DNA from 3 places in the Devosia beringensis genome. Region 1 is predicted to be linked to each of the others. Evidence: predicted binding sites of a transcription regulator. Region 1 holds the regulator's gene; each other region holds the start of a gene.
The links. The regulator LexA, encoded in region 1, represses DNA repair genes until DNA is damaged. The targets are predictions, from matches to a motif close to TGTTCNNNNTGTGTTCNG.
Positions count from the first base shown of each region.

Region 1 (9,454 bases):
CCAGCGAGCCGACCAGTACATCGATATCGCCATCGCCGTCGAAATCGCCACTGGCAACGCCAGTGCCAAAAGTCGCCCCGGCAAAACGCTGCACCTCCACGAAGACACCGTTACCGCTATTTTCAAGGACCACGGTGGGATACGCCGCCCAGGCCGCTGAAATAAGGTCGAGATCACCGTCTGCATCAAAGTCGGCGAGTTCAAGGCGGCCGGGGCCTTGCGCCAGGCGCTGCCCGCTATCGGTAAAGCTGCCCGATCCATCATTTAGAAATATCCGGTCGCCACTGCCGTTGCGTACGCGCGTGGCGATATCGATATCCCCGTCACCATCGACGTCGCCTGCGGCCCCAGCATCAAAGAGGTTTGTCATGTCCTCCGCGTCAGCAAAGGCAATCTGGCTCACAAATGAGCCGGAGCCGTCGTTGACATAAATGAGTTTGCTGTTGGACGAGTGGCTCGTCACGAAATCGAGGTCTCCGTCCCCGTCGAAGTCGGCCACGACGGCGTGGCGCGCACCGGAAATCGGCGCCTCCCAGCCCTGAATAAAGGCACCAGTTCCATCATTGCTGAACAGCCGCGTATGACTATCGCCCACCGATAGGATATCGACATCGCCATCGCCGTCGAAATCGCCGACCTCGACGCTGTAGCCGCTGTCCTCCTCAATCAGCAGCGCACCTTGGGTGAGATTGCCCATGCCGTCATTGAGCCAGATCGTGCCGGGATTGTGGGGGCTGCTGAACACCGCATCCATGTCGCCATCGCCGTCCAGATCGGCAAGCGCCACACTGATCGAATTGGCGTACAGGGAGGCGCCAGCAGTGAACGCGCCCGTGCCGTCATTGGTCAGTACTACCGCGCCACCTGTGGCGACGACAGCGTCCAGATCGCCATCGCCGTCCATGTCGGCAACGGCGATGTCAGCTGCGTTGCCAGTTCCGGCAATGGTCCCCGCATTGTCGAAGTGCCAGCCCGTCTCGACTGGCGGCGCAAAGACCACGGCCCGACCAAAGTTTACAATGCCAAAGTTCAATCTCGCCCCCGCGATAGACTTGCCGTATTCACCTCCCATATGCCGACAACAGAACACAGTCTGTCAATGCTCTGTTAATACAATACTGGCCGCTGGATCGGCGCCCTGCCGCGAAGCAATGCGCAGTCACACCTCACAACTGCCGCCCGGATATCCCTGCAATACAGGCGTGGAACGGATGACTTGCAGAACACAACCGGAACACCTATAGTCGTTCTGTCTATGTTCCGATTCTAATCCCGAGGGGCCCATGCTCACGCGCAAACAACACGAGCTGTTGATGTTCATCCACGAACGGATGAAGGAAAGCGGCATTCCGCCCTCCTTCGACGAGATGAAGGATGCGCTGGATCTGGCCTCCAAATCGGGCATCCATCGCCTGATCACCGCCCTCGAGGAGCGCGGCTTTATCCGTCGCCTGCCCAACCGGGCCCGGGCGCTCGAAGTGCTCAAGCTCCCCGATTCCATGAACCCCTCGCTGGGCGGCCGCAAGGCGCGCTTCGAGCCTTCGGTGATCGAGGGCAATCTGGGCAAGGTAGCCAGCCCCCCTTCGCGCATATCAGCGGCCGAGGACTATGCCAGGCCGATCGCCATTCCGGTCATGGGCCGTATCGCGGCCGGTACGCCCATCGAAGCGATCCAGAACCATTCTCACACCATCATGGTCCCGCCCGAAATGTTGGGCAGCGGCGAGCATTACGCGCTCGAAGTGCGCGGCGATTCGATGATCGATGCCGGTATTTTCGATGGCGACACCGTCTTGATTAAGAAGCAGGACGCGGCCAGCACCGGCGAGATCATCGTGGCTCTCGTGGATGATGAAGAAGCCACCCTCAAGCGCTTGCGTCGCAAGGGTAATACCGTGGCGCTCGAAGCCGCCAACCCGGCCTATGAGACCCGCATCTTCCCGCCCGACCGGGTCAAGATCCAGGGTCGCCTGGTCGGCTTGTTGCGCAAGTACTGATGGCAGCGATCGGCCCCGAAGGCGTCATGGAACGCTACGGGTCGCTGATCAACGAGCACCGGTTCGAGGTCTTGCTGCCGTTGATTGCCCCGGACGCGGTGTTCTGGTTCAACGACGGATCGCATGCCGGCATAACGGCGATTGCCCAGGCCTTTGAATCGGTTTGGGCGGTTCTGCGTGACGAAAGCTATTGGCTGGAAGATCTGCATTGGTTGGCCCGGGATGACCGGGCCGCCGCGTGCATCTACCGCTTTTGTTGGACCGCCACGATCAATGGCCGGGCCGCATCTGGCAGCGGCAGGGGCACGACGGTGCTGCAGTGCCGCGCTCAGGCTTGGCAGATCGTGCATGAGCATTTGAGCGCGGCGCCGGGGTAAGGCATGCCTGAGGGCTGGTTTGACCGCCCTACCCAGCCGTCTTGAACAGCAGCCTTGTCTCCCATTTTGCCGGGTCCGGTTCGGCCGACGGGTCGGTTTCGTAGATTTCGAGGCGACAGGCGAAATGGTCGCCATCGCCTTTTTCCACCACATCCCAGGCAATGCCGCGCTCCTTGGCCCAGCCGATCAGCATGGCGGTGGCGTCATAGAGTCCGTCATAATGACCGGTATGGGTCATGGCCGCATATTTGCCTGCCGGCAATTCGCCGAACTTGATCGCGCCGTCCGGCGCCGCGACCCGGTCGACCGGGACGCCGACCTCGATATCGAGCGTCCTGGCCATGTCGATGCGGCGATAGTTGAAGAACGGCGCCGCAATGGGCGCGACGCCGAGCTTGGCCAGCCCGGCAAACAGCGCCGGAAAGCCTTCATCGGCGGCCTTTTTCATCTCCGCCATGGTGACGGTGAAATCGATATAGGCATAGGGCCTTGCGGCCTGGTCTTGGATGATCGGGGTGGTCAGCACGATGGGCTCCTCTCACTTCTGCTGCGACAGTCTTCTGCCGCTCCCGCACGCTGGGGCGTGGCAGTGTGAGGACGACGATCAGCAGGAGTGGGATTCGACAGGCTCGGAAGAGCGAGCGGCGATCAGTCGCGCGCGTCGGGCGGCGGGATATCGGTGCTGGTCTTGCACTCCACCAGCCACACATCATAGACGGCGTGGTCCACGGCATTGAGCGCCGGGCTGTCGGCAAACATCCAGCCGGTAAAGATGCGCTTGGACGTGCCGGTCAGACTGCGCTGGTCGACCTCGAGAAAGGCCGACACGCGCTGCGCTTCGGTGACGGGGTGGCTGTAGCAGGCGCGCGGGGTGATCTCGAGCGCGCCGAACAACACCGTCTCGTCAATATAGACATCAAAGCGGGTGATGCGGCCGGTGATCTTGTCGAGCCCGGCAAAGGCCGCAACCGGATTGGCAATCGGCTGCGCCATGGCCGAACCGATATGGCCGGCACTAGCCAATGCCGTCAGCGCGAGCAGCGCCGCGGCACGGCGCAGGATAAAGGTGAGATGGCGCAAGGCGCCCGCTCTATTCAGGCGACCAGGCGTCATAGTCCCCGGTGACGCGCGGGCGCTCGCCCTTGTTGAGCAGGCTGCCATCGGGGCGATAGGCTTCCGCCGTACCGGTCAGGTTTTCCTGGTGCGGCAGTTCCCAGCTCTTGGCCACGTAATTGGCCTTGGTGGGGACCACGTCGGTGCGGTGATGCATCCAGCCATGCCAGCCATTGCCGATGGTGGAGGCGTCGGCTGGACCGGCATAGGTTACATAGCGCCGGTCGGCTTTCTTGTCCTGATAGTACTGGTTGCCGAACTCGTCGCTGCCGACATAGTCGCCGAAGCGCCAGATCCACAGGCGGGTGCCCCAGGTCTGACCACCCCACCAGGAGAAGATTTCACTCAGGAACTGCTTGATACCCGATTTTGCCACTTGTCGATTCCGCCGTCGGAGCTTTGCGTTGGGCCGGGTGTACCATGGGTTCGACACGCGGCCTAGTCTCGGGCGGGCTTTTCGGCGCGCCAAATTGACCTTCTGGTGCCGCTTTTGCCGCCCGGCAATGCACCAGGCGCGCCCCTGCCCTGCATACTGCATCTGGGTGGCCGCGCGCGGGGGCAGCCACAAGCGCTGGTGTGTCCCTCGCCGACAATTTTTCGGCGAATTTTCTGCGCTTGACAGGATTTGCGGTCGCCTGATTCTGGGTTTTTGAGCTATGGTTAACCAGTTATGACCGCCTGATGACAGAGGCCGGAAGCATGAGGAATCACGGCGCTTTAGCGCGGCTTTCTGGCCTCACATATCGGGCCCTCATGTGACACTGCTTGATGGGTAAATAGAGCCGGGCAAGAGCCGGAAAATCTTGCACTTTGTCCCCGCTATCCACATATTGAGCCTACTAGTGGTTGTCCCGGTGACCCATCGCACCACTAGACCTTGTGATTTCTTGCGTTGACGCGTGGTTTGAATCGGCAGATGTTTTGATCCAGGCCCGCAGCACCGACTGCCGGGGGCCAAGTCCCCTGCTCGGAGCGCTGGCATCAGACCGGCGCCATTCGGGGGCACAGGCATGTTTGTCGAGCCCGGCCACGGGCTCGGTTGGTGACGCGTCAAAACAGATTTGGGTTTGAAGCCGGGTTTTTCGGCTCGCGGGCATCTGCCCGTTACATTGGGGACTAAGACGACTATGCGCATTGAACGCCGGTTCACGACTGCCAATCAGGACCGCTATGCCGGTCTGCAATTCCGCTCGGCCACCAGCGAGATTCGCAATCCCGATGGCTCTGTCGTTTTCAAGCTCGAAGACATTGCCGTGCCCGCTTCCTGGAGTCAGGTGGCGGCCGATATCATTGCCCAGAAATATTTCCGCAAGGCCGGCGTCGCCAAGGCGCTCAAGAAGGTCGAGGAAAATTCCGTCCCATCCTGGCTGTGGCGCTCCGTCCCTGACGAAGCTGCGCTCGCCAAGCTGCCCGAGAATGAGCGCTACGGTTCGGAAATGGACAGCCGCCAGGTCTTCGATCGCCTGGCCGGCACCTGGACCTATTGGGGCTGGAAGGGCGGTTATTTTGACTCTGAAGAAGATGCAAAAACCTTCTTTGACGAACTCGCCTTCATGCTGGCCAGCCAGCGCGTCGCGCCGAACTCGCCCCAGTGGTTCAATACCGGCCTGTTCTGGGCCTATGGCATTGATGGCCCCGGCCAGGGCCATTTCTATGTCGACCCCTTCACCCACAAGCTGGTGAGCTCCAAGAGCTCCTACGAGCATCCCCAGCCGCATGCCTGCTTCATCCAGTCGGTCAGCGATGACCTGGTCAATGAAAACGGCATCATGGACCTCTGGGTCCGCGAAGCCCGTCTGTTCAAGTATGGTTCGGGCACCGGCACCAATTTCTCCGCTCTGCGCGGCTCGGGCGAACGCCTCTCCGGCGGCGGCAAGTCAAGCGGCCTGATGAGCTTCCTCAAGATCGGCGACCGTGCAGCGGGCGCCATCAAGTCGGGTGGCACGACCCGTCGCGCCGCCAAGATGGTGGTGCTGGACATTGATCATCCAGATGTCGAGGAATACATCAACTGGAAGGTGAAAGAGGAGCAGAAGGTTGCCGCTCTCGTCACCGGCTCCAAGGTTGTCTCAAAACACCTCAAGTTGATCATGAAGGCTGCCGTCAACTGCGAAGGCAGTGGCGACGACTGCTTTGACGTCTCCATGAACCCTGCCCTCAAGCGCGAAGTCCGCGCTGCCAAGAAGGCCCTGGTGCCGGAGAACTACATCTTCCGCGTCATCCAGTTCGCCAAGCAGGGCTACACCAATATCGAATTCCCGGTCTACGACACCGATTGGGACAGCGAAGCCTATCTGACCGTCTCGGGCCAGAACTCGAACAATTCCGTGCGCGTCACCGATGATTTCCTGCGCGCCGTCGAAGGCGATGGCGACTGGGATCTCAAAGCCCGCCAGTCCGGCAAGGTCACCAAGACGCTCAAGGCCCGCGATCTCTGGGAACAGGTCGGTTACGCCGCCTGGGCCTCGGCCGATCCCGGCATCCAGTATCACACCACCATCAACGAGTGGCACACCTCGCCAGAAGCCGGTCCGATCAATGCATCGAACCCCTGCTCGGAATATATGTTCCTCGACGACACCGCCTGCAACCTGGCCTCGGTCAACCTGCTGCCCTATCGCAATGCCGATGGCTCCTTCGACACATCGTCCTATGAGCACACCGTGCGCCTCTGGACCATCGTGCTCGAAATCTCGGTGATGATGGCCCAGTTCCCCAGCCGCGCCATTGCCGAACGCTCGTTCGAATACCGTACCCTCGGCATCGGCTACGCCAATATCGGCGGCTTCCTGATGACCTCGGGCATTCCTTATGACAGCAAGGAAGGCCGCGCCATTGCCGGCGCCGTCACCGCCATAATGACCGGCGTCTCCTATGCCACCTCGGCCGAAATGGCCAAGGAGCTGGGCCCGTTCAAGGATTACAAGCGCAATGCCAAGCACATGCTGCGCGTCATCCGCAACCATCGCAATGCCGCCCATGGCCATGCCGAGGGCTATGAAAACCTCTCGATCAAGCCGGTGCCGCTCGACCACGCCTCGCTGATCGACGCGGCGCTCAGCGAACGCGCCAAGCTCGCCTGGGACAATGCCCTGGCGCTCGGCGAAAAGCATGGCTACCGCAATGCCCAGGTCTCGGTGATCGCCCCAACCGGCACCATCGGCCTGGTCATGGATTGCGACACGACAGGCATCGAACCCGATTTCGCTCTGGTCAAGTTCAAGAAGCTCGCCGGTGGCGGCTATTTCAAGATCATCAACCGCGCCGTGCCGCCGGCTTTGCGCACCCTGGGCTATTCGGAATCCGACATTGCCGAGATGGAGGCCTATGCGGTCGGCCATGGCAATCTCAACCAGGCCCCCGGCGTCAATCCGTCAACATTGAAGGCCAAGGGCTTTACCGACGAGAAGATCGCCGCGCTCAACGCCGCGACCGCCTCGGCCTTTGACATCAAGTTCATCTTCAACCAGTGGACCCTGGGCGCGGACTTTCTGAAGAGCCTGGGCGTCACCGACGAGCAGCTCGGCGATTTCACCTTCGACCTGCTGCCCTTCCTGGGCTTCTCCAAGAAGGACATCGAGGCCGCCAATATCCATGTCTGTGGCGCGATGACGCTGGAAGGCGCCCCGCACCTCAAGGCCGAGCACCTGCCCGTATTCGATTGCGCCGCCCCCTGCGGCAAGATCGGCAAGCGCTCGCTCTCGATCGAAAGCCACATCCTGATGATGGCGGCCGCCCAGCCGTTCATCTCGGGCGCCATCTCCAAGACCATCAACATGCCCAATGATGCGACCGTGGAAGACGCCAAGCAGGCCTATATGCTGAGCTGGCGCCTGGCGCTCAAGGCCAATGCGCTCTATCGCGATGGCTCCAAGCTGAGCCAGCCTCTGAACTCATCCGTCCTGGCTGCGGCCGATGACGATGAGGACGAGGACCAGGCCGAGGAAATGGCGGCCCTGTCGGCTGCCGCCCGCGTGCCCCATGTCGCCGAGCGCATTGTCGAGCGCATTGTCGAAACGGTCATCCGTGACCGCGAGAAAATGCCCGATCGCCGCAAGGGCTATACCCAGAAGGCCGTGGTCGGTGGCCACAAGGTCTATCTGCGCACCGGCGAATATGACGATGGTCGCCTCGGCGAGATCTTCATCGACATGCACAAGGAAGGCGCCGCCTTCCGTGCGATGATGAACAACTTCGCCATCGCCATCTCGCTGGGCCTGCAATATGGCGTGCCGCTGGACGAATATGTGGAGGCCTTCACCTTCACGCGCTTCGAGCCCGCCGGCATGGTCATGGGCAATGACCGGATCAAGAACGCCACGTCGATCCTCGACTATGTGTTCCGCGAACTGGCCGTCTCCTATCTCGACCGCGACGACCTGGCCCACGTCAATCCCGAAAGCCCGACTTCGCTGGGCAAGGGCAATGACGAAGGCAAGGGCGGCCGTTCCACCCCTGCCCCGGCAGCGCCCATGCAGGCCGATCGGTTTGTCTCGCGCGGCATGACCCGTGGTCGCGTGACCAACAAGTCCCTGATGATCGTCTCCGGCGATCACCCGTACAATCCCGTCCAGGCCATGCAGACCTCGACCATCACCGCCCTCAAGACCGCCACGGCCCTCAAGATCGAGACCCAGCTCTCGCCTTCCGCCTTCGCCCCCGCCGAGCTCAACCCGATCCCGAGCCCGCCGCCGAGCAAGGACTCTGGTCTCCTGCGCGCCGAAGCCCAGATGAAGGGCTATACCGGCGACCAGTGCACCGAGTGCCATAACTTCACCATGGTGCGGAACGGCACGTGCCTGAAGTGCGACACGTGCGGGACGACGACTGGCTGTAGCTGAGGACTAGTCAAACAACGTCTCTGGTTGCGGCGCGCTTGCGCCGCAACCTTCTACTTAGTCGAACAAATGGGGTACGAAAGTAGGATATCATAATGAGCAAAGATCGAGACCGAACCATCTCCAGACGACCGGATGGTACGTGGGCCAACAAGCGGAACGACGCTGATCGTGCAACGTCGATCCACGACACCCAGAAGGACGCAATTGCTGCCGGTAAACGCCTGCTAGAAAAACAAGGCGGTGGCGAACTGACGACCAAGGGCGTGGACGGCAAGATACGGAGCAAAGACACTATTGCTCCCGGCCATGACCCAAATCCACCCCGTGACAAAGAGCACTGATAGCGGCGGGATGTAGGGGTATTCAGGCACAATGAACGAAGCCAAGATTTCTCATCTTGTCATGGTGCAGGAGGTAATCGGTCGCATGGCGTCGAACTCTCTTGCACTAAAGTCGGTCGCCGCAACAGTCGCGTCCGCCATCGTTGCCTTGACTGCATCACAGTCCGAGCAGGGCGGAAATTCAGCGACTGTAGCGCTCGTGACCCTTTTACCTTTGGCCATCTTCTGGTTCCTTGACGCTTTTTACCTCCGCATAGAGAGAGCCTATCGCGGACTTTTCGACGCTATCAGGCGCGGCCAAGACGTTGAGGAGTTCACGATGGACTACCGCCCTTTCAAGGCCGGCCTCGTTGATACCTTGAAGATCGGAGTCTTAAACCCGGTGATGGGCGTCTATCCGGCCCTAATGATACTTGTCATCTTCATCGCGCGAATTGTGGGGTGAGCCATGTCGGGTCTAAATCTATTGGCGCTCGTTGCAGAAATCGAAGCGGAAGAACAACGCAGGCGCAACGCCATCGCGGTTGCACTCATGCGGCCTTCGCTGCCGCGTCCCGTGAACACACTATCGTTCCTGAACGGAATTCCCGCGCCGCCCTCGCCTCCACCCCGGAATGCCTTGGCAGAGGCGCTCGGGCACCAGACAGCCAAACCGCCAATGAAGCCATTGAGCTTCTGGGGCGGCATTACCGCGGACACAGCGATACCCCCTCTGCCCACAATCAAGCGAAGTGTCTTTTACTCCTTTCACTATGGCGACGTCATCCGCGTAAATAATGTAAGGC
Region 1 covers NZ_CP045422.1:3,841,518-3,850,971, reverse strand. The annotation lists gene GDR53_RS18725 (FG-GAP-like repeat-containing protein) at 1-1,033, opposite strand, end outside; gene lexA (transcriptional repressor LexA) at 1,284-1,997, shown strand; gene GDR53_RS18715 (YybH family protein) at 1,997-2,374, shown strand; gene GDR53_RS18710 (GyrI-like domain-containing protein) at 2,403-2,900, opposite strand; gene GDR53_RS18705 (DUF2155 domain-containing protein) at 3,023-3,454, opposite strand; gene GDR53_RS18700 (NADH:ubiquinone oxidoreductase subunit NDUFA12) at 3,465-3,863, opposite strand; gene GDR53_RS18695 (vitamin B12-dependent ribonucleotide reductase) at 4,615-8,328, shown strand; gene GDR53_RS18690 (DUF2188 domain-containing protein) at 8,421-8,669, shown strand; gene GDR53_RS18685 (hypothetical protein) at 8,701-9,114, shown strand; gene GDR53_RS18680 (TIR domain-containing protein) at 9,118-9,454, shown strand, end outside.

Region 2 (9,454 bases), 2.0 Mb from region 1:
ATCGTGCCGGCCGCCACCACCGAACCGCCGACGAATTTCTGCTGGCTCCAGTCATAGCCGCCCTGCCCGATCAGCGTGCGTGCGGCGCTTTCATCCCCGCCGCTGGCCTGACGGGCCAGAGCGGTGATGATGCCGAACCAGGTCTGGTTGAAATCGATCAGCGTCCCGTCCTTGTCGAACAGGATGCCGCGAATTTCGCCTGTGTCGCGCATCATGGGGCTCCGGCTGACCAGGCGCGACCCTAGGAGGGCCGGCCGGCACTGGCAAGGTTGGCCGCGTGTCGCAAATGCCGTAGAAGGAAGAAAACTGGAGCAGCGTCATGCCCACCACGACCTTCCTGGCCGCCTTTGCCACCCTGTTTGCCACCGTGGGCGTGGCCGATATCGCCTTCATCTTTGCCGCGTTGACCAAGCGCAATACCGCCAAGCAGCGCTTTGCCTTTGCCACCCGCGGCGTCATCATTGCCGGCGTCATCCTGCTGCTGTTCGCTGTGCTGGGAAACGCCATTCTGGGTGTCTTCGGCATCACCATTCCGGCTTTGCGCACCGCCGGCGGCCTGCTGCTGTTCCTGATCGCCATCGACATGGTCTTTGCCCGCCATTCCGGTGGCACCGATATAACCGACGAAGAAGAGGTAGAGGCGCGCTCGCGCGACGACATCGCCGTCTTTCCGCTGGCCATGCCGCTGCTGGCCGGACCAGGCGCCATCAGCGCGGTGATTCTGCTGAGCACGGGCACGCGGTCCCCTGCCGAATACTGGGCCGTGCTGGCCGCGGTGGTGGTGATTTTGTTCCTGGCCTGGCTGACGCTGCTGCTGGCCATTCCCATCCAGCGCCTGCTCGGGGTCACCGGCCTGGCCGTGGTGTCCCGCGTCGTCGGTATCCTGCTGGCGGCCCTGGCCGTGCAGTTCGTTTTTGACGGTATCCGCTCCAGCGCCCTGTTTGGCGCCTGAACCGTCCCGGGTGCAACCGGCAGCGGGGTCTGCAGCGTTAATCAACTCTTAAGGCCGGCGTTGACCGGCCGGGTCGATCGGTTCACATCAAGGGACCTGCCGCAACGCAAGGTGCCATCATGCGGATTGCCGTCGTCCTGACCCTGTTGATTCTGGCGCTCTGCGCTGCCAATGCCGGCTCGGTGGCGGCGCCCCGCTCGGAAATCCTGCTGCCGCTATCGACCGGCGCGGCCTGAGCGCGGCGGCTCTGCCTGGCGCCAGTCGGCAAAAAGGGCGATCGACCCTGTCGACCGCCCCCACATCATCCACGATCCTACTTTTTGGCCGAATTGCCGGCGCTGCCTGAACCCAGACCCGTGACCTGCTTGACGGCAGCCACCTTGTCCTTTTTCGGCTTCTTGGCTTCCTTGTTGCTCTTCATCTGACCCTTGGCCATCATCGATCTCCTCAGTGCGGGCCACAGGACCCGCATCAATACCGTTTGACGCTAGCCCCGCCCCCCAGCGCTGGCAAGGCCTGCCTTGCCCGCTGGCTCGCGTGTCGGCCTACTTGGACGGCAGGCAACGCCCGGTTGGCGCCAGGGTGGCAATGGCGCGCGGATCGCAGCCGGTCATCAGGAAGGTCAGCCAGTCATTCTGGTTGCCGTAGAACGCGTTGCGGTCGACCTCGCCACGCACGCCGCGCACCACCCCGGTCTGCGTCCACTGCCAGAAGGTCCAGGTGCGGTTGCTATAGCGCTCATGCGGCTCGGCCGCGGTCGAGCGCAGCCAGAACGCATTGGGGAAATACTCGTTTTCCAGCACCTCGCGGTGGAAGGTCATGTCGGTGTAGATGATCGGCAGCTTGCCGGTATGCCGCTCCATGGCGTCCAGCATCACCCGGATCTTCTCCAGCGCATCGGCGCGGCTCGGCTTGTTCTTGCAGCTCGAGAGGTGATTCCACTCGAGGTCCAGCACGGGCGGCAGGGCATCGGGATCATTGGGCACATTGGCCACGAACCAGGCAGCCTGCTCGGAGGCCAGCGAACACCAGGCCATGAAGTGATAGGCGCCGCGCGGCATGCCGGCCTCGCGCGCCCGCGCCCAGTTGGTGCGGAAATTGGGGTCCAGGTAATCCTTGCCCTCGGTCGCCTTCATGAAGACGAAATGCGTGCCGGCCTGGAAGGCGGCGCGAAAATCGATGTTCTCCTGATAGCGGGCCACGTCGATCCCCTGCACCGGCATGGCGCGGGCGCGATCGACCCCGGCATGTGGGCGGTTATCGCCCTGGATCGGGCCATAGAGGCCGCCGCCCGAGGAACAGGCCACCAGAATGCCGGCCAGCAGCGCCCCCAGCACACCCTTTGCGATCGTGACGGACGAGGGAAAAGGTCGGCGGAACTTCATGAGGGCAGCACTCTACGCGGAACAAAAACCTGCCTTTCAATCAACATGTCGCGGTTAATCAAAGCTTAGATTAACCATTGTGGCGCATGCCGTAGTTAACAGGCCATTTTTCGTTCGCTCTACGTTCTTGTTTGGCGCCACCGGCTTTGCTAGATTTGTCAGTGGGGTCAGAGGGAACAGGCATGGGCACCCGTGTCGCCACCGTCGCGTTTGAGGGTATCGAGGCCGTGCCGGTCGACGTCCAGGTGCAGATTGCGCCGGGCAACCCCAACTTCATCCTGGTCGGCCTGCCCGACAAGGCGGTCAAGGAATCGGGCGAACGGGTGCGCGCCGCGCTGTTCGCCTCGGGCATCGGCCTGCCGCCCAAGCGCATTACCGTCAATCTGGCACCTGCCGACCTGCCCAAGGAGGGCAGCCATTATGACCTGCCGATTGCCCTGGGCGTCATGGCGGCCATCGGCGCCATCCCCCAGGATGCGCTCGATGGCTATCTGGCGCTGGGCGAACTGGGGCTGGACGGGCGGCTGGCCCATGTCGGGGGCGTGCTGCCGGCCGCCATCGCCGCCCAGAGCCGCGATCTGGGGTTGATCTGCGCCGCCCCCTCCGGTCCGGAGGCGGCCTGGGCCGGCGAGGGCCTCGACATCGTCGCCGCCGAGAGCCTGCTGGCGCTGGCCAATCACCTGACCGGCCACCAGCGCGCGCCCCGCCCGCTGCCGGCTCGGCACGTGCCCGGCGCCGCCCTGCCCGACCTCAGCGAGGTCCGCGGCCAGCAGGTGGCGCGGCGGGCCCTCGAAGTCGCCGCCGCCGGCGGCCATAACCTGCTGATGATCGGCCCGCCCGGCGCCGGCAAGTCCATGCTGGCGGCACGGCTGCCCTCCATCCTGCCGCCGCTCAACCCGCGCGAACTGCTCGATGTCTCGATGATCCAGTCGATTGCCGGCGAACTGGTCGGCGGGGCGATTTCCGACCGCCGGCCGTTCCGCGCGCCGCATCACTCCGCCTCCATGGCGGCCCTGGTGGGCGGCGGCCTCAGGGTCCGCCCCGGTGAAGTCAGCCTGGCCCATAATGGCGTGCTGTTCCTCGACGAACTGCCCGAATTCGCGCCCGGCGTGCTCGACAGCCTGCGCCAGCCACTTGAATCGGGCGAGACCGTCATTGCCCGCGCCAATGCCCGCATTTCCTATCCCAGCCGGGTGCAGCTGATTGCCGCCATGAACCCCTGCAAATGCGGTCTGGCCGGCACGCCCGGCCATACCTGCCGCCGCGGCGCCGCCTGCGCCGACGATTATCAGGCCCGTGTCTCCGGCCCTTTCCTTGATCGCATCGATATCCGTATCGATGTGCCCGCCGTGACCGCCGCCGACATGATCGCGCCCGCCACCGCCAGCGAAAGCTCTGCTGCCGTGGCCGCCCGGGTCGCCGCGGCGCGCGACCGCCAGCGCCAGCGCTTCCTCGAACACGGCGCCACAGGGCTGCATACCAATGCCGCCGCCGGCCCCAGCCTGATCGAGGCCATGGTCAATCCGGACCGGGAGAGCCAGGCGCTGCTGCTGCAGGCCGCCGAGCGCTTCAACCTCTCCGCCCGCGCCTATCACCGCGTGCTCAAGGTCGCGCGCACCCTGGCCGACCTGGCCGGGAGCGACCGCGTCACCCGCCCCCATATCGCCGAAGCGCTGAGCTATCGGCTCAATCTGGGCAAGGCGTGAACCGGCCGGCGCCCGGTGAGGCGACAGCCTGTGCACAAACTGTGCATAAGTGTTTCACGTGAATCCGCCTCAGCGCCGGCTGGTATAGCCGCCCAGCACGCCGCGGGGCGAGAGCACCACCTGCCAGAGGCTGATCTGCCGCGCCCGGAAGGAGGCGGCAAAGACGTTGAGATAATAGCGCCACATCCGGTAGAAGCGCTGGTCATAGCGACTTGCCAATTGCGGCCAGGCGGCCTCGAAACGCGCCAGCCAGGCCATCAGCGTGGTGTCGTAATCGGCGCCGAAATTGTGCCAGTCTTCCATCACGAACAGCCCCTCGATGGCCCGGCCGACCTGGCTCACCGACGGCAGCATGCCATTGGGGAAGATGTGCTTTTCGCTCCAGGGGTCGCCATGGGTGGTGCTGGTATTGCCGCCGATGGTATGCAGCAGCATCAGCCCGTCCGGTACCAGCAGCCTCGCCGCCTTCTCGAAATAGGCCCGGTAATTCTTGTAGCCGACATGCTCGAACATGCCGATCGAGATGATCCGGTCAAAGCTGCCATCGAGCGCCTGGTAGTCGAGCAGCCTTGTTTCCACCGGCAGATGTGCCGTCCGCGCATTGGCCAGCGCCGCCTGTTCCTTGCTGACGGTGACGCCGACGCCGGAGACGCCATAGCGCTCGGCGGCGAACTGCAGAAAGCCACCCCAGCCCGAACCGATATCGAGAATGCGCATGCCCGGCGCCAGCCCGATCTTGCGGCAGATCAGGTCGAGCTTGGCCTCCTGCGCCGCGTCCAGATCGCTGGCGTCCTTCCAGTAGCCGCACGAATAGATCATGCGCCTGTCCAGCATGGCGGCGTAAAGGTCATTGCCGATGTCATAGTGCTTCTCGGCCACCTCGGTGACGCGCAGCCGCTGCAGGTTGAGCAGCTTGCCCCGCGCCAGGCTCCACATCACTGCCAGGTCCCTGGGAAAAGCCTTCTGCACATCGGCCCTGATCAGCCGGAACAGAAACTGGTCGAGCGCTTCGGCATCCCACCAGCCATCCATATAGGCCTCGCCCAGCCCCAGCGTGCCGTCGCGCAACACCCGGCCCCAGAGGGCATCATTGTGGATCCGCGGATCGGCAGGATCGGGTCCGTTGGGGACAAGGCCGGTCCGCTCGAGCTGGCTGATGACAAACCGTTTGGCTGATTCTGACATGGCAATGACAAGAATTGGTTGAATGGCTCGGCAATTCGACGCAATGACTGGTGGCCCGCAATGGGCAAAGCCTAACGCCGGACAACAAGCGCAATCAAGCCCCCCGTGCGGACCTCGATGCAGGCCCGTCGCCTGGCTTGCCGGCTGCGATGCGAAGGATGCTATGCCAAGATCTGGCGAACTGGTGCAGTGGAACAACAAGGGTGGCTTCGGCTTCGTGCGTGACGCCGCCGGCAACGACTTTTATGTCCATATTTCCAAGCTGGCCGAGGGCCAGACGCGTCCGCGCATCGGCGATCGACTGTCCTATGACGTTGCCAGTGGTCGCAATGGCCGTCCGGCGGCAATCAATGTCGCGGTGGCCGTTGCCGCGCCGCTGCCCGAGCGCAGCATGGCCGACATCAAGCGGCCATCCGGCGCGGTCTCGCGCTACAAGGTCGGGCTGCGGACGGCCGCCGCTACCATGATGACCCTGCTGATCCTGCTGGCCATCGGCACCGATCGGGCGCCGGTCTGGCTGGGCGGCACCTATGCCCTGATGGGCGCCGCCTCGGCCCTGCTCTATCGCTTCGACAAGCTTTACGCGCTCAGCGGTCGCTGGCGCGTCAGCGAACTCAACCTGCATGTCGTTGACTTCTGCTTCGGCATTATCGGCGGCCTGGCGGCCCAGGAAGTCTATCGCCACAAGACGGTCAAGCCGCGCTTTGTCGCCACCACCTGGGCCATTGCCCTGCTTCATGTCATCGGCCTGGCGGCGCTGGCCATGGGTTGGGTCAGCGTCGCCCTGCCCTAGGGGCCTAGTGGAACTGCGCCGTTTCGGTGCTTTCGCTCATGGCGGTCGTCGCACTCTTGCCTTCGCTCACCGCCATCGAGACGGCGTCGAAATAGCTGGTGCCCACCTCGCGCTGGTGCCGCACCGCGGAAAAACCATGCTTCTCGGCGGCAAACTCGGCCTGTTGCAGCCGGCTGTAGCCAGCCATGCCCTCTTCCTTGTAGGCGCGGGCCAGCTCGAACGTGGTTAGGCTCAGATTATGGAAGCCCGCCAGCGTGATGAACTGGTATTTGTAGCCCATCGCCGCGATCTCGCGCTGGAACGAGGCCATCGCCGCCTCGTCCATATGCTTGGCCCAGTTAAAGCTCGGCGAGCAGTTATAGGCCAGCATCTGCTCGGGATGGACCTTGCGCACCGCCTCGGCGAACTTGCGCGCCTCGGCCAGGTCCGGCTTTGAGGTCTCGCACCAGATCAGGTCAGCATAGGGCGCATAGGCAATGCCCCGGGCAATGGCCGCATCGATGCCGCCCTTGAGCTTGTAAAAGCCCTCCGGCGTCCGCTCGTCGGTGACGAAGGGCGCGTCATAGGGATCGATATCGGAGGTGATCAGTCGGGCCGCCTCGGCATCGGTGCGCGCCATGATCAGCGTGGGCACGCCCATCACATCGGCGGCCAGCCGCGCCGCATTGAGCGTGCGGATGAACTGGCTGGTCGGCACCAGCACCTTGCCACCCAGATGGCCGCATTTCTTTTCGCTGGCCAGCTGGTCCTCGAAATGCACCGCCGCGGCGCCCGCCTCGATCATCGCCTTCATCAGCTCGAAGGCATTGAGCGCACCGCCGAAACCGGCCTCGGCATCGGCAATGATCGGCACGAAGAAGTCGAGATCGGTGGTGGCCACGCCCTCCGCCTGTTCCATGGTCTGGATCTGGTCGGCGCGCTGCAGCGCCTTGTTGATGCGCTTGACCACGCTGGGCACGCTGTCGACCGGATAAAGGCTCTGGTCGGGATACATATTGCCCGAGCTATTGGCATCGGCCGCCACCTGCCAGCCGCTGAGATAGATGGCCTTGAGCCCCGCCTTGACCTGCTGCACCGCCTGGTTGCCGGTAAAGGTACCCAGTGTCGGCACGAAATCCTCGCTCCTGAGCAGTTCCCAGAGCCGCTGCGCGCCGTTCTCGGCGAGCGTATGCCGGATCGGCAGCGAGCCAGCCAGCCGGGTCACATCGGCCGGACCATAGGTCCGCTCGATCAGCCGCCAGCGATCGGGCGCATAATCGGGGGTGGGAAAGGCGGCGGGCAGTCTTGGCTTGTCGAGCATGTCGGTTCTCCTCGGTTTGGACATGGCTCCGCCGGTCCGGTGGGCCGGCGGTGTTGCTGATTCACGTGGAACAAGGGGTTCGGTTCGACAGACTCACCAGGAGCGCTGTCGAAAGCTGGCTCCTAGCCGGCCACCCTGCGGCTGAAGGTGGCGGCGATCAGCCCCTCGCCGGAAAACAGCGTGCTGCTGCCTTCGGCGCCGACCAGCGAAAACTGGTGCCGGCCGATCTTGTTGGCAATGGCATAGCCCTGCGCGGCCAGGTCCCGCGCCTTGAACTGGGCCATGGCCGCACTGGCCGTGGGGGCAATGATGGTCAGATATTCCTCGCGTTCGCTGCTGGCTGGGCTCATCCTAAAGTCTCCTCACGCTGTTGCTGTAAATATTTGACAAGCGGCAGTGATATGCAAGAAATAAGCGCTACAAGCCCAGTAAAGCTGTAAATCGCCACACAAGATGGCAGACGGTTTTGTAAAGCCTGTAAAGAGTGGCGAGGAGGCCAGCGTGAACAACAGTCCGGACAGCCAGATTGGCGGCGCCATCAAGCGGCTGCGCCGCGCCCGTCACCTGGCCCAGGCCGACCTGGCAGCGGGCCTGGGGATTTCGGCCAGCTATCTCAACCTGATCGAGCACAATCGCCGCAAGGTCACCGTGCCGCTGCTGTTTGCCATTGCCGGTTATTTCGGCGTCGAGCCGGGCGATCTGGTCGACAGCGATGAGGGCCGGCTGTTGGGCGACCTGATGGAGGCCTTCGGCGATGATCTCTTTGCCGACAGCGACGTGACCAATCTTGATATCCGCGACCTGGTCCAGGCCAATCCGGCCGCCGCTCGCGCCATGCTCCGGCTTTATGACCGCTACCGTCTGGTGGCCCGTACCGGCCCGGCGCCGGCGGTGGCGGGCGTCACCGAACCCTTTCATCTCGCCACCGACGCCATTTCCGATTTCCTGCAGGAAAATGCCAACCACTTCCCGGCGCTCGAGGCCGCGGCCGAGCGCATTCGCGCCGATATCGACCGCGCCGCCGACAATCTCGAGCTTGGCCTGCGCAGCTATCTGCTCAATGTCTTTGGTATCGAGCAGAGCCTGGCCTCGCTGCCGCACGGCATTGCGCGTCAGTTCGACCCGCAGCGCAACCATCTGCTGATCTCCGACATCCTGCCCGCGGAATCGGGCCTGTTCCTGACCGCCCACCATCTGGGCCAGTTGGCCGCCAGTGCCGAGATCGAGGCGATCATTGCCGCTGCCGAACTGCCCGAGGGCGACGCGCCGGCGCTGGCGCGCAATGTGCTGGCCGCCTATTTCGCCGCGGCTTTGCTGATGCCCTATGCACCCTTCCTGCGCGCCTGCCGCGATTATCGCTATGACATCGAGCGCATCGGCCGTCGTTTCGGCGCCAGCTTCGAGCAGGTATGCCACCGCATGACGACGCTGCAGCGGCCCGGCGCCGCCGGCATTCCCCTGCATCTGGTGCGCACCGACATTGCCGGCAATATCTCCAAGCGCTTCTCGCTGTCAGGCATTCACATCCCGCGCCATTCTGGCGCCTGCCCACGCTGGAACATCTATTCGGCCTTCCTCGCCCCCGAGCGCATCAACCTGCAATTGAGCCAGATGCCCGACGGCCAACGTTATTTCTGCATTGCCCGCACCATCGTCAAAGGTGATCATCGCTACAATGCGCCGCGCCGCTACATGTCCATCGGCCTGGGCTGCGCCATCCAGCACGCCAGGGAAATGATCTATGCCGATGGCATGGACCTGGCCGGCGACAGCCAGCTGGTGCCCATCGGCGTGGGCTGCCGCATCTGCCCGCGCCTGCAATGTGGTCAGCGCGCCCATCCCCCCGCCGATCACCGCTTCGAACTCGATGCCAATATCCGGCCGGAAAGCCTCTACGGCCGCATGGCCTAGCCGTTGACAGTTCGGCTAACGACGAATTATCTATTGGATACTTCGGCTCTATACGAACTATGGAGACTGCCATGGCGCAGCTTCAAAAACCTCATTCCATCAATGGCTTCGGCCATTTCGACATTGCCGGCCCCGAGCTCGAACCCCTGCAGCGCTTCTACACCGCGCTGTTTGGCTGGGATGTCACGCCCCGGGGACCGGGCTATGCCATGGTGGCGACAC
Region 2 covers NZ_CP045422.1:1,792,697-1,802,150, reverse strand. The annotation lists gene GDR53_RS08770 (HAD family hydrolase) at 1-212, opposite strand, end outside; gene GDR53_RS08765 (MarC family protein) at 320-952, shown strand; gene GDR53_RS19870 (hypothetical protein) at 1,266-1,388, opposite strand; gene GDR53_RS08760 (glycoside hydrolase family 25 protein) at 1,498-2,337, opposite strand; gene GDR53_RS08755 (YifB family Mg chelatase-like AAA ATPase) at 2,520-4,043, shown strand; gene cfa (cyclopropane fatty acyl phospholipid synthase) at 4,113-5,228, opposite strand; gene GDR53_RS08745 (DUF1294 domain-containing protein) at 5,392-6,021, shown strand; gene aceA (isocitrate lyase) at 6,026-7,321, opposite strand; gene GDR53_RS08735 (hypothetical protein) at 7,444-7,671, opposite strand; gene GDR53_RS08730 (helix-turn-helix domain-containing protein) at 7,823-9,232, shown strand; gene GDR53_RS08725 (VOC family protein) at 9,304-9,454, shown strand, end outside.
Region 2: a site for LexA is predicted at 2,449-2,466, ahead of GDR53_RS08755 (YifB family Mg chelatase-like AAA ATPase). Genes of this name have one in related genera too.

Region 3 (9,454 bases), 1.4 Mb from region 1:
GAGTCCCATGACGCGCATCACCGAGCCATAGTCGGCCGTCGTGTCGCCGCGCAGGAAAATGCGGTCTTCGGCGCCATCGACGCCCATTGCAGCAAGGGTGCTGGTCAATTCGGGTTCGGCGACCACGTCCTCGTTGACATAGATCACGCCATCGGGCGTGACCGCGACGGTCACCGGGTCGGCCTGGTTGGCCATATCGCCAGCCGCCGACTGCGGCAGATCGATCGGCACGCCAGCGGTCATCATCGGCGCCGCCACCATGAAGATGATCAGCAGCACCAGCATCACGTCCACCATGGGTGTGATGTTGATCTCGCTGATGATCGCCTTCTTGCGACCGCGCCGGCCGCGTCCGCCGCCACCGCCGCCTGCTACGCCCATGCCCATATTAGTGGCTCCGCGCTTCGAGCTGGCGGCTCAGAATGGTCGAGAATTCGTCGGCAAAGCCTTCAAGGCGCCCCACCATCTTGGAGGCGTCCGAGCTCAGCTTGTTGTAGGCGATAACCGCCGGAATAGCCGCGACGAGGCCAATGGCGGTAGCAAACAGCGCCTCGGCGATCGGGCCGGCCACCACGGCCAGGCTGGTATTGGACGAGGCGGCAATGGCGGTAAAGGCGTTCATGATGCCCCAGACCGTGCCGAACAGGCCGATGAACGGGCCGGCCGAGCCGATGGTGGCCAGAAAGCCCAGCCGCTTTTCGAGATTGTCGCTCTCGCGCGAAATGGCGACGTCGAGCACCTTGTCGAGGCGCTGCTGCATGCCCAGAAAGCTCGCGGCATTCTGCTCATGGCTGCGCTTCCACTCCTTCATGGCGGCGACAAAGACCGCGCCCATGCCGCCGGACGGCTTTTCCGACTGCATCTGGTAGAGCTCTTCGAGCGACTGCCCCGACCAGAAGGTGCGCTCAAAGCGGTTCATCTCGGCATTGGTACGGCGATAGACGATGGTCTTGTCGATGATGATCGCCCAGCACCAGACCGAGGCGCCCAGCAGACCCAGCATCACGGACTTGACGATCCAGTCAGCGGCCCAGAACAGGCCCCAGATGGAAAAATCGGTGTGCGGCACGACGGCGCCCACAGCGTCCATGGCTTCCATGTAGTGATCCTTCTTGGCCTGGTTCACGCACCGACCCTCAGCCGGAAGGCGATGGGGTCTAAATCTGTCAAAATTAAGAGAAATGCCCGGAAACCGGAGCGTTGCGGACCCCGAACCGGACACATGTTCGCTTTGCCGCAATTATGGTCAAGGAATGGTTAACAAAGCGATTCCCAAAGCACGAGCCACCAAGTCGTGATCTCCATGACTTGGTGGCTCGTGCCGTCAGCCTTGTCCCGTCAGCAGATCGCGCAGCGCGGCCGGCAGCCGCGCGGGTCCGCCCGTCGTCTTGATCGCCGCTACCACCACCGCCGCCCGGGTCAGCACGGTCTCGCCACGGCCAATGGTCTGCTCCAGCACCAGCCGGGCGCCCGAGACCTTGACCACACCTGTAGTGACCGTCAGCAGGTCATCGATATGGGCCGCGCCCTCGAACTCGATGGTCATCGAGCGGACGGCGAAGGCCAGGCCCTGGGCCGCCAGTTCGGCATGGTGCACGCCCAGATCGCGCAAAAACTCGGTCCGGCCGCGCTCGAAGAATTTCAGATAGGCCGCGTGATAGACATTGCCGGAAAAATCGGTGTCTTCGTAATAGATGCGGACGGGAAAATGATGGGTCATGACTGGGTCAGTTCCCCCTGCCCTTCCACAAACACAACATGCTCGGGCTGGCCCAACAGGCGACGCAGCCGTTCTGGCAGCCAGGGGGGAAGCAACCGCGCCTCGGTCAGCGCCGCGCCCTCCAGCGGTAGCCAGGAAAACTGCAGCAAATGCCCCTCATCCTCGCGCACCAGGAAAGGCTGTGTCCCGCCCGGCCGCAGATGGGCGGGCAATTGCAGGGCATAGATGAAGCCCAGTTCGTGAAAACGCTCGCCGACCCGGCCGTAAAAGCTTTCCGAGGTGAAGAGCATCGGCCCGACCGTGCCGACCATGTCCATTTCCTCGGCGATTTCGCGCACGAGGCTAAGCCCGCTGGGCTCGCCCATCTCGACGCGACCGCCCGGCAGCATGCAATAGTCGTCGTCATCCTCTCGGCAGACCAGCACATGCCCATCAACAATGGCAACGCCGGCCACCCGATAGTTGAAGCGTGTACCCCCCACCGGAAAGCTCAGCATGATGCGCGCGTCGTTCATGCCTCGGGCTCTTCGAACAGGCTCGCCTGCAGGCCGACAAAGCCCTGCGGCACGCTCTTGCCCAGGTGCTGGAAGGCCGCGCCGGTCAGCATGCGGCCGCGCGGCGTGCGCTGGATGAAGCCCTGCTGCAGCAGATAGGGCTCGACGATCTCCTCGATGGCGTCGCGCGGCTCGCTCAAGGCAGCGGCAATGGTTTCGATGCCAACCGGGCCGCCATCATAGAAATCGGCAATGGTACCCAGATAGCGCCGGTCGAGCTGGTCGAGCCCGCGCGCATCCACATCGAGCCGCAGCAGTGCCTTGTCGGCAATGGCGCGGGTGATCTGGCCCGAGCCTTCGACCAGGGCAAAATCGGTGACCCTTCGCAGCAGGCGCCCGGCAATGCGCGGCGTGCCGCGCGAGCGCCGGGCAATTTCCATGGCCCCGTCGGGCGCCATCGGCATGCCCAGCAGCCGCGCGCCGCGGGTGACGATCTGCACCAGCTCTTCGGGCGTGTAGAAATTGAGCCGCACCGGAATGCCGAAGCGATCACGCAGCGGCGTGGTGAGCAGCCCGGCGCGCGTCGTGGCGCCCACCAGGGTGAACTTGGCCAGATCGATCCGCACCGAGCGGGCCGCCGGCCCTTCGCCGATGATCAGATCGAGCTGGTAATCCTCCATGGCCGGATAGAGGATTTCCTCGATGGCCGGGCTGAGACGGTGGATCTCATCGATGAACAGCACGTCGCGATCTTCGAGATTGGTCAGCAGCGCGGCGAGGTCGCCCGCCTTGGCGATGACCGGACCGGAGGTGGCGCGAAAGCCCACGCCCAGCTCGCGCGAAATGATCTGCGCCAGCGTGGTTTTACCGAGGCCGGGCGGGCCGACAAACAGTACATGGTCCAGCGCCGCCTGGCGCTGCTTGGCCGCGGCAATGAAGACTTCGAGATTGGCCCGCGCATCGGCCTGCCCGACAAATTCGGCAAAGCCCGACGGTCGCATGGCAACATCGACGTCGCCGTCGCGTCCGGCAATGGGGGAGGTAAGAGAGGTCACGCGAGCAGGTCCATTCTGGATCGGGCTGTATTCATGTCATTGGCTGCCAAAATCGAACCCCTCGACCCGAGCGCAATCCGAGCGCACCGCCTTCTTGCCCTTGAGGTCGGGATTGGACCGGCTCATGCGGTAGAACATCTTGGTGAGATAATCGAGCCGCGCCTCGCAGGACCAGCGCGGCAGGGGATTGTTGAGGTCGTGAAACAGGAAGGGCTTGGTCGAGCCATCGGCCTCCTCGAAATAGATGGCTACACCGACAACCTCATTCTGATCGGCGAGCGCCACACCGGGCACGCTGGCCGCGATCATCAGGCTCGCCATAAACAGGCACGGCAGTTGCTTTTTGCTCGGCAGAGACATCTGGGAAATCCGTGTTGCAGCTGTAAATGGAGCAAGCCTAGCTGCTCAACTCCCGCAAGCCCAGCCGGATCAGCTTCTCGGTCGGCACGCCATCGCCCTCGCGGGCGACGATGCGCGCCAAAGCCGCCGAGGCCTGGGCGCTGGAATAGCCCAGATTGGTCAGCGCCGAGACCGCATCGGCAATGGCGCCGGGCGCCACGCCCTCGCCCAGGGCGGCCTGCAGCCCCAGCGTGCCGGCATCGATACCGACGCCGGTCGGCACCTTGCCCTTGAGCTCGGTCACCAGGCGCACAGCCAGCTTGGGGCCCACGCCATTGGCGCGGCCGATCATGGCCTTGTCCTGCAGTGCAATGGCACTCGACAGCTCGGACGGTGACAGCACCGACAGGATCGACAGGGCCACCCGCGCGCCCACGCCCTGCACGGTCGAGAGCAGGATGAACGAGGCCTTTTCCGTTTCAGTGGCAAAGCCATAGAGCCGGATCATGTCCTCGCGGACAATGGTTTCGATGAACAGCACCCCGGCCTCGCCCACCCGCGGCAGCGCCTGCAGGGTCCGGCTCGAGCAGAACGCTTCATAACACACGCCACCGCAGTCGATCAGCACATGGTCATCGCCAAAACTGTCGATCATGCCCTTGAGCTTGCCGATCATGCCATGGCCCTCAACCGCTGCTGCGCCACCCGGTGATGCGCGTGGCAGATGGCAATGGCCAGCGCATCGGCCGCATCGGGCCCCTTGAAGTCGGCTGTCGGCATCAGCGTGCGCACCATCAGTTCCACTTGTCCCTTGCCGGCATGGCCTGTGCCCACGACGGACTTCTTGACCAGATTGGCCGCATATTCGGCCACCGGCAGGCCGCGTGATGCCGGCGTCAGCAGCGCCACGCCGCGCGCCTGGCCCAGGATCAGCGCCGAGCGCACCCCGGCATTGACGAAGGTCTCTTCCACCGCCGCCTCTTCGGGCGCGAAGCGGTCCAGCACCTCGCCGAGCCCGGCAAACAGCACGGCCAGCCGTTCGGCGAGCCCGCCATCGACCGGCGGCGTCACCGTGCCGGCGCCAATAAAGGTCAGCCGGTTGCCCAGGGTTTCGATGACCCCCCAGCCGCAGCGGCGCAGGCCGGGATCAATGCCGATGATTCGTGTCGCCAGGTTCATGGATCATCCTTAATCGCCAGCAACGATCCTACCAAGTCCAATGTGAACAAAGCGGAAACAGTTTCGCGAGAAACCCCCCGATACGAACAATTGCGATGATCTTGGCAAGGCATTCTTCAACGGGCAGCCCTAGCGTTGATGCGGGGAGTGATTCCGACTTTGGGATCGTCCGGTTAACCATATGCGCCGGTCAGCGCGGCGGATATCGGGATGAGGGAACGAAAGCTGCGGGCGCCGGGTTACGCCTGCGGTTGGCCGAGCGCCGTTTCGGCGCTCGCGACGCAACTGGCCCACCGACGACCAACTCAATAAAGCAGGGGACGCACCATTCCTCGTTGTTGATCGCCTTGTTCCGGCGCTGCACGGCAGCGCCCTTGTCGGCCGGAGTTTGTCCATGTTGCGCCCCAAATCTTTGACTGCCCTGCAGAGCTGGTCCAGCGTCGGGCGCTGGACCCTGATCGGCACGCTGTTCTGCATCGTGGTCTCGCTGGTGGTCAATCTGGCGCTGTTCGGCGATCTGGGCGGCCGCGCCCTGGAGCGGTCGGTGCTCAGCGCCTTGGTGATTCCGGCCATCGTGGGGATGCCGCTCTTCCTGTTTCTGGGCATGCGCGTGCGTGGCCTGGCGCTCAGCAATATCCGCCTGGGTCTGGTCGCGCGCACCGACAGCCTGACCTCCTGCCTCAATCGCGGCGCCTTCACCGGTCGCGTCAGCGGCCTGCTGAGCCAGCGCCGGCCCGATACGACCAGTGCCCTGCTGATGATCGACGCCGACAACTTCAAGGCCATCAACGATCTGTTCGGCCATGATTGCGGCGACGATGCCCTGGCCATCATCGCCCGCTCGATCCGTGCCGTGCTGCGCTCGGGCGATCTGGTGGGGCGCATGGGCGGCGAGGAATTCGCCGTCTACCTGCCCGACCTCGACCATTACCAGGCCGACGCCATTGCCGAGCGTATCCGCCGCTCCGTGCGCCTTGCCAACTTTGCCCCGGACGGCCAGCGTCATCTGCTCTCGGTCAGCATTGGCGGCGCCGTGTTCGAGGGCGAGCGCGAATTTGCCGAACTGTTCCGCATTGCCGACCAGCGTCTCTACGAGGCCAAGCGCGCCGGCCGCAACCGCTCTGCCGTGGTCAGCGTCGCCGACCTGGCCGAACCGGAACTGCAGCAGTCGGCATGAAAAAGGGCGGCGCCAGCAGCACCGCCCTCGATAACCCGGCCATCAGCGCACTGAATTACGCGTCGAGCTTGGCCATATCCTCATCGCTCATCTCGAAGTTCGAATAGACGTTCTGCACGTCATCGTCTTCTTCCAGCATGGCGATCAGCCGCATCAGCGTAGCGCCCTTGTCGGCGTCGATAGGGGCATTGGTCTGCGGCTTCCACACGGCCTTGACCGATTCTGCTTCGCCCAGCGCCTTTTCCAGCGCGGCCGCAACGTCGACCATGGCCTCGAAGGTCGTGGTCACATAGTGACCGTCTTCGCTGCTCTCGACATCATCGGCGCCGGCCTCGATGGCCGCTTCCATGATGGCATCTTCGCTGCCGGCCTTGGCCGGGTAGACGATCTCGCCCACCTTGTCGAACATGAAGCCGACCGAATTGGTTTCGCCCATGGCGCCGCCGCACTTGGAAAAGTACGAGCGCACATTGGAGGCGGTGCGGTTGCGGTTGTCGGTCAGCGTCTCGACGATGATGGCGACGCCACCCGGGCCATAGCCCTCATAGCGGATCTCTTCGAAATTCTCGCCGTCCGAGCCGATCGCCTTCTTGATGGCGCGGTCGATATTGTCCTTGGGCATGGACTGCGAACGGGCATTGACCACGGCCAGGCGCAGCCGCGAATTGAAGGCCGGATCGGGCATGCCCATCTTGGCCGCCACGGTGATTTCGCGGGCCAGCTTGGAAAAGACCTTCGAACGCACGGCGTCCGACTTGCCCTTGCGGTGCATGATGTTTTTGGCGTGTGAATGGCCGGCCATTCGATCCCTCGCGGATGCTTCTGACGAATTTTGCCCGCTTATAGGGGGATGATCTGCAAAAATAAAGAGCGCCGCTACTCAAGAGACCTCGACAACTTCAGGGCTGCCGGATTCCACTACGGGCCTGGTCTCGGCCCAGCTCAGTAGCGCATCGAGCGCCGGACACAGCGCCTGCCCCCAGTCGGTCAGGCAATATTCCACCTTGGGCGGCACCTGATGGTGCACGATGCGCCGGACGATGCCGTCGCTCTCCATCTGCCGCAACTGCTGGATCAGCATCTTCTGCGAAATCGCCGGGATCGACCGTTCCAGCTCGGAAAAGCGCTGCACCTTCCCGCCGAACAGGCGGAACAGGATGACCAGCTTCCAGCGGCCCTCGAGAAACTGCAGCGCCTGTTCCACCCTGTCCGCCGCCGAGCCGGGAATGGGATGAATGGACTTACTCAAAAGTAGGTACCTTACTTTTTCGTCGGTTCTTGTGATGCGGTGCAGTGTACCCCTATCTCTGGCACCCGCCAACAGATGGAGACCCACCATGTCCCAGATCCTGCCCGCCCCGCTTGCCGACTACTTCGCCGCCGCCAACCGCCACGACATTGATGCCATGCTCGCGCCGTTCGCGCCGGATGCGCGCGTGCGTGACGAGGGCGAGACCCATACCGGTCCCACTGCCATTCGCGCTTGGCTGGAGCATACGACGGCAAAATATCGGGTGACCGTCGAGGTGATCGACGCCAAGATCGAGGGCGACACAGAGGTCGTCACCGGCAGGGTGTCAGGCAATTTTCCCGGCAGCCCGGCAAACCTGACCTATCGCTTCACCCTCGGCGGCGACCGCATCGCCAGCCTCTCGATCGGCTAGCCGAAATCCGGCATGGCCTGGGCCAGGCTGCCGCCAATGCGCAGCGGCATGGCCCGGCGGGAAAGCCCGCTGCGCGGATCGGTCTCGATGGCCACCCCGCACAGCGTGGCTTCGCCCTCGGACGGTGAGAACCGCCCATTGGGAATGCCGGTGAGAAACCGGTTGAGCGGCTCTTCGGTATCGGTACCGATGACGGAATCGAAATCCCCGCACATGCCGGCATCCGCCATCAGCGCCGTGCCGCCGCGCAACACGCGATGGTCGGCCGTGGGGATATGGGTATGGGTGCCGACGACGAGGCTCACCTTGCCATCGAGGAAATGCCCCATGGCCTGGATTTCCGAGGTCGCCTCGGTGTGGAAATCCACCACGATGGCATCGGCCTGTTCGCCCAGCGGACAGGCAGCCACCGCCGCTTCCACGGCGCGGAACGGATCATCGGCCGGGCCCATGAAGACGCGCCCCAGCGCATTGACCACCAGTACGCTGTGCCCGTTGCGGCCGGTGACCAGCATGGCGCCGCGCCCGGGCGTGCCGGGCGGCATATTGATCGGCCGGATCAGCGTGTTTTCGCGCTCGATATAGGAAATCGTCTCGCGCTGGTCGAAGGCATGGTCGCCCAGCGTCACCACATCGGCCCCGGCATGGCGGATGGCGTTGAAATGCGGCTCGGTCAGGCCCTTGCCATGGCTGGCATTCTCGCCATTGACCACGACGAAATCGAATTTGTACTGCTCGATCAGCCCGGGCAGCCGATCATTGACCGCATCCCGGCCCGAACGGCCCATCACATCGCCCAGAAACAGTAGCCTCATGCGCTGGCGCCGAAATGGCGCAGACCGGCCTCGGTGATCACCGCGTCGAGCGGCACGTCATGGTCTTCACGCGGAATGGCGTCGAGTTCCTGGGCGGCAAAGGCCAGGCCGATCAGGGTGGGGGATTTGGTCATCTGCGCCAGGGTCCGATCATAATAGCCGCCGCCATAGCCCAGTCTGGTGCCCTGGCTGTCAAAGCCCAGCAGCGGCATCAGCACCACGTCCGGCTCGGCCAGCGGCGCCAGCTCCGACGGCGCCAGCGTGCCAAAACCGGCCTCGTAGAGCGCCGTGCCCTGTTCCCAGATCCGCATCTCCAGCGGCTGGTCGGGACCGAGCACGACGGGCAGCACCACGGTCTGGTTGCCCTCCATCAGCCGCAGCAGGATGGGTTGGCAGTCGAGCTCGTCGCGAATGCGCCAATAGGCGGCCACTACCTGGCCTGGCTGGAGGACATTGCCGGCAAAAAAGTGCTCCGCCACGCGGTCGGCGGCCTCGGCGCGCTCGACAGGGGAAAGCGCGGCGCGCGCGGCATGGGCCTGGCGCCGCAAACCGGCCTTGGCGTCTTCGATTGTCTCGTCCACCATGCGCCGCGCTGTAGCCTGCTCTCAGAAATTAGGTGCCACCCTGGCCGTGGGATAAGCGATCCCGGAACCTACTTTACGTAGGTGGGCGCCGTATGTCCGAACCCACGGGTCCGGTCAGGGACAGCTCCCTTAAGATCGATAAGGCCCCGGGGATATTGGTATCCTCACGCACCGGGCAGCCGCCAAGATATAGGCGCTTGATCGGCCGCTGCAAAGCCCCATCGCGGGCTTCCCACCAATCAGTGATGCCAACGCCCTGACGGCGGGCCCTCCAGCCGCTTTGCTTGCGGGGCGCCCTCCCTAGCCCTGCGGCACCGGCGCGGTATCGTCCAGAATGGTGGCCATGCCCTCGATCGTGCGGGCGGCCGCGCCGAGCTTCTGCGCAAAGCGGATTTCCAGCGCCTCGATCTCGGCGGCCACTTCCTGG
Region 3 covers NZ_CP045422.1:2,401,032-2,410,485, reverse strand. The annotation lists gene GDR53_RS11845 (ExbD/TolR family protein) at 1-387, opposite strand, end outside; gene tolQ (protein TolQ) at 389-1,090, opposite strand; gene ybgC (tol-pal system-associated acyl-CoA thioesterase) at 1,325-1,720, opposite strand; gene GDR53_RS11830 (NUDIX hydrolase) at 1,717-2,235, opposite strand; gene ruvB (Holliday junction branch migration DNA helicase RuvB) at 2,232-3,215, opposite strand; gene GDR53_RS11820 (hypothetical protein) at 3,306-3,629, opposite strand; gene ruvA (Holliday junction branch migration protein RuvA) at 3,667-4,284, opposite strand; gene ruvC (crossover junction endodeoxyribonuclease RuvC) at 4,281-4,787, opposite strand; gene GDR53_RS11805 (GGDEF domain-containing protein) at 5,182-5,964, shown strand; gene GDR53_RS11800 (YebC/PmpR family DNA-binding transcriptional regulator) at 6,020-6,766, opposite strand; gene GDR53_RS11795 (winged helix-turn-helix transcriptional regulator) at 6,845-7,249, opposite strand; gene GDR53_RS11790 (nuclear transport factor 2 family protein) at 7,302-7,628, shown strand; gene GDR53_RS11785 (TIGR00282 family metallophosphoesterase) at 7,625-8,443, opposite strand; gene GDR53_RS11780 (5-formyltetrahydrofolate cyclo-ligase) at 8,440-9,027, opposite strand; RNA gene ssrS (6S RNA) at 9,056-9,212, opposite strand; gene GDR53_RS11770 (cell division protein ZapA) at 9,328-9,454, opposite strand, start outside.
Region 3: a site for LexA is predicted at 4,830-4,847, ahead of ruvC (crossover junction endodeoxyribonuclease RuvC). Genes of this name have one in related genera too.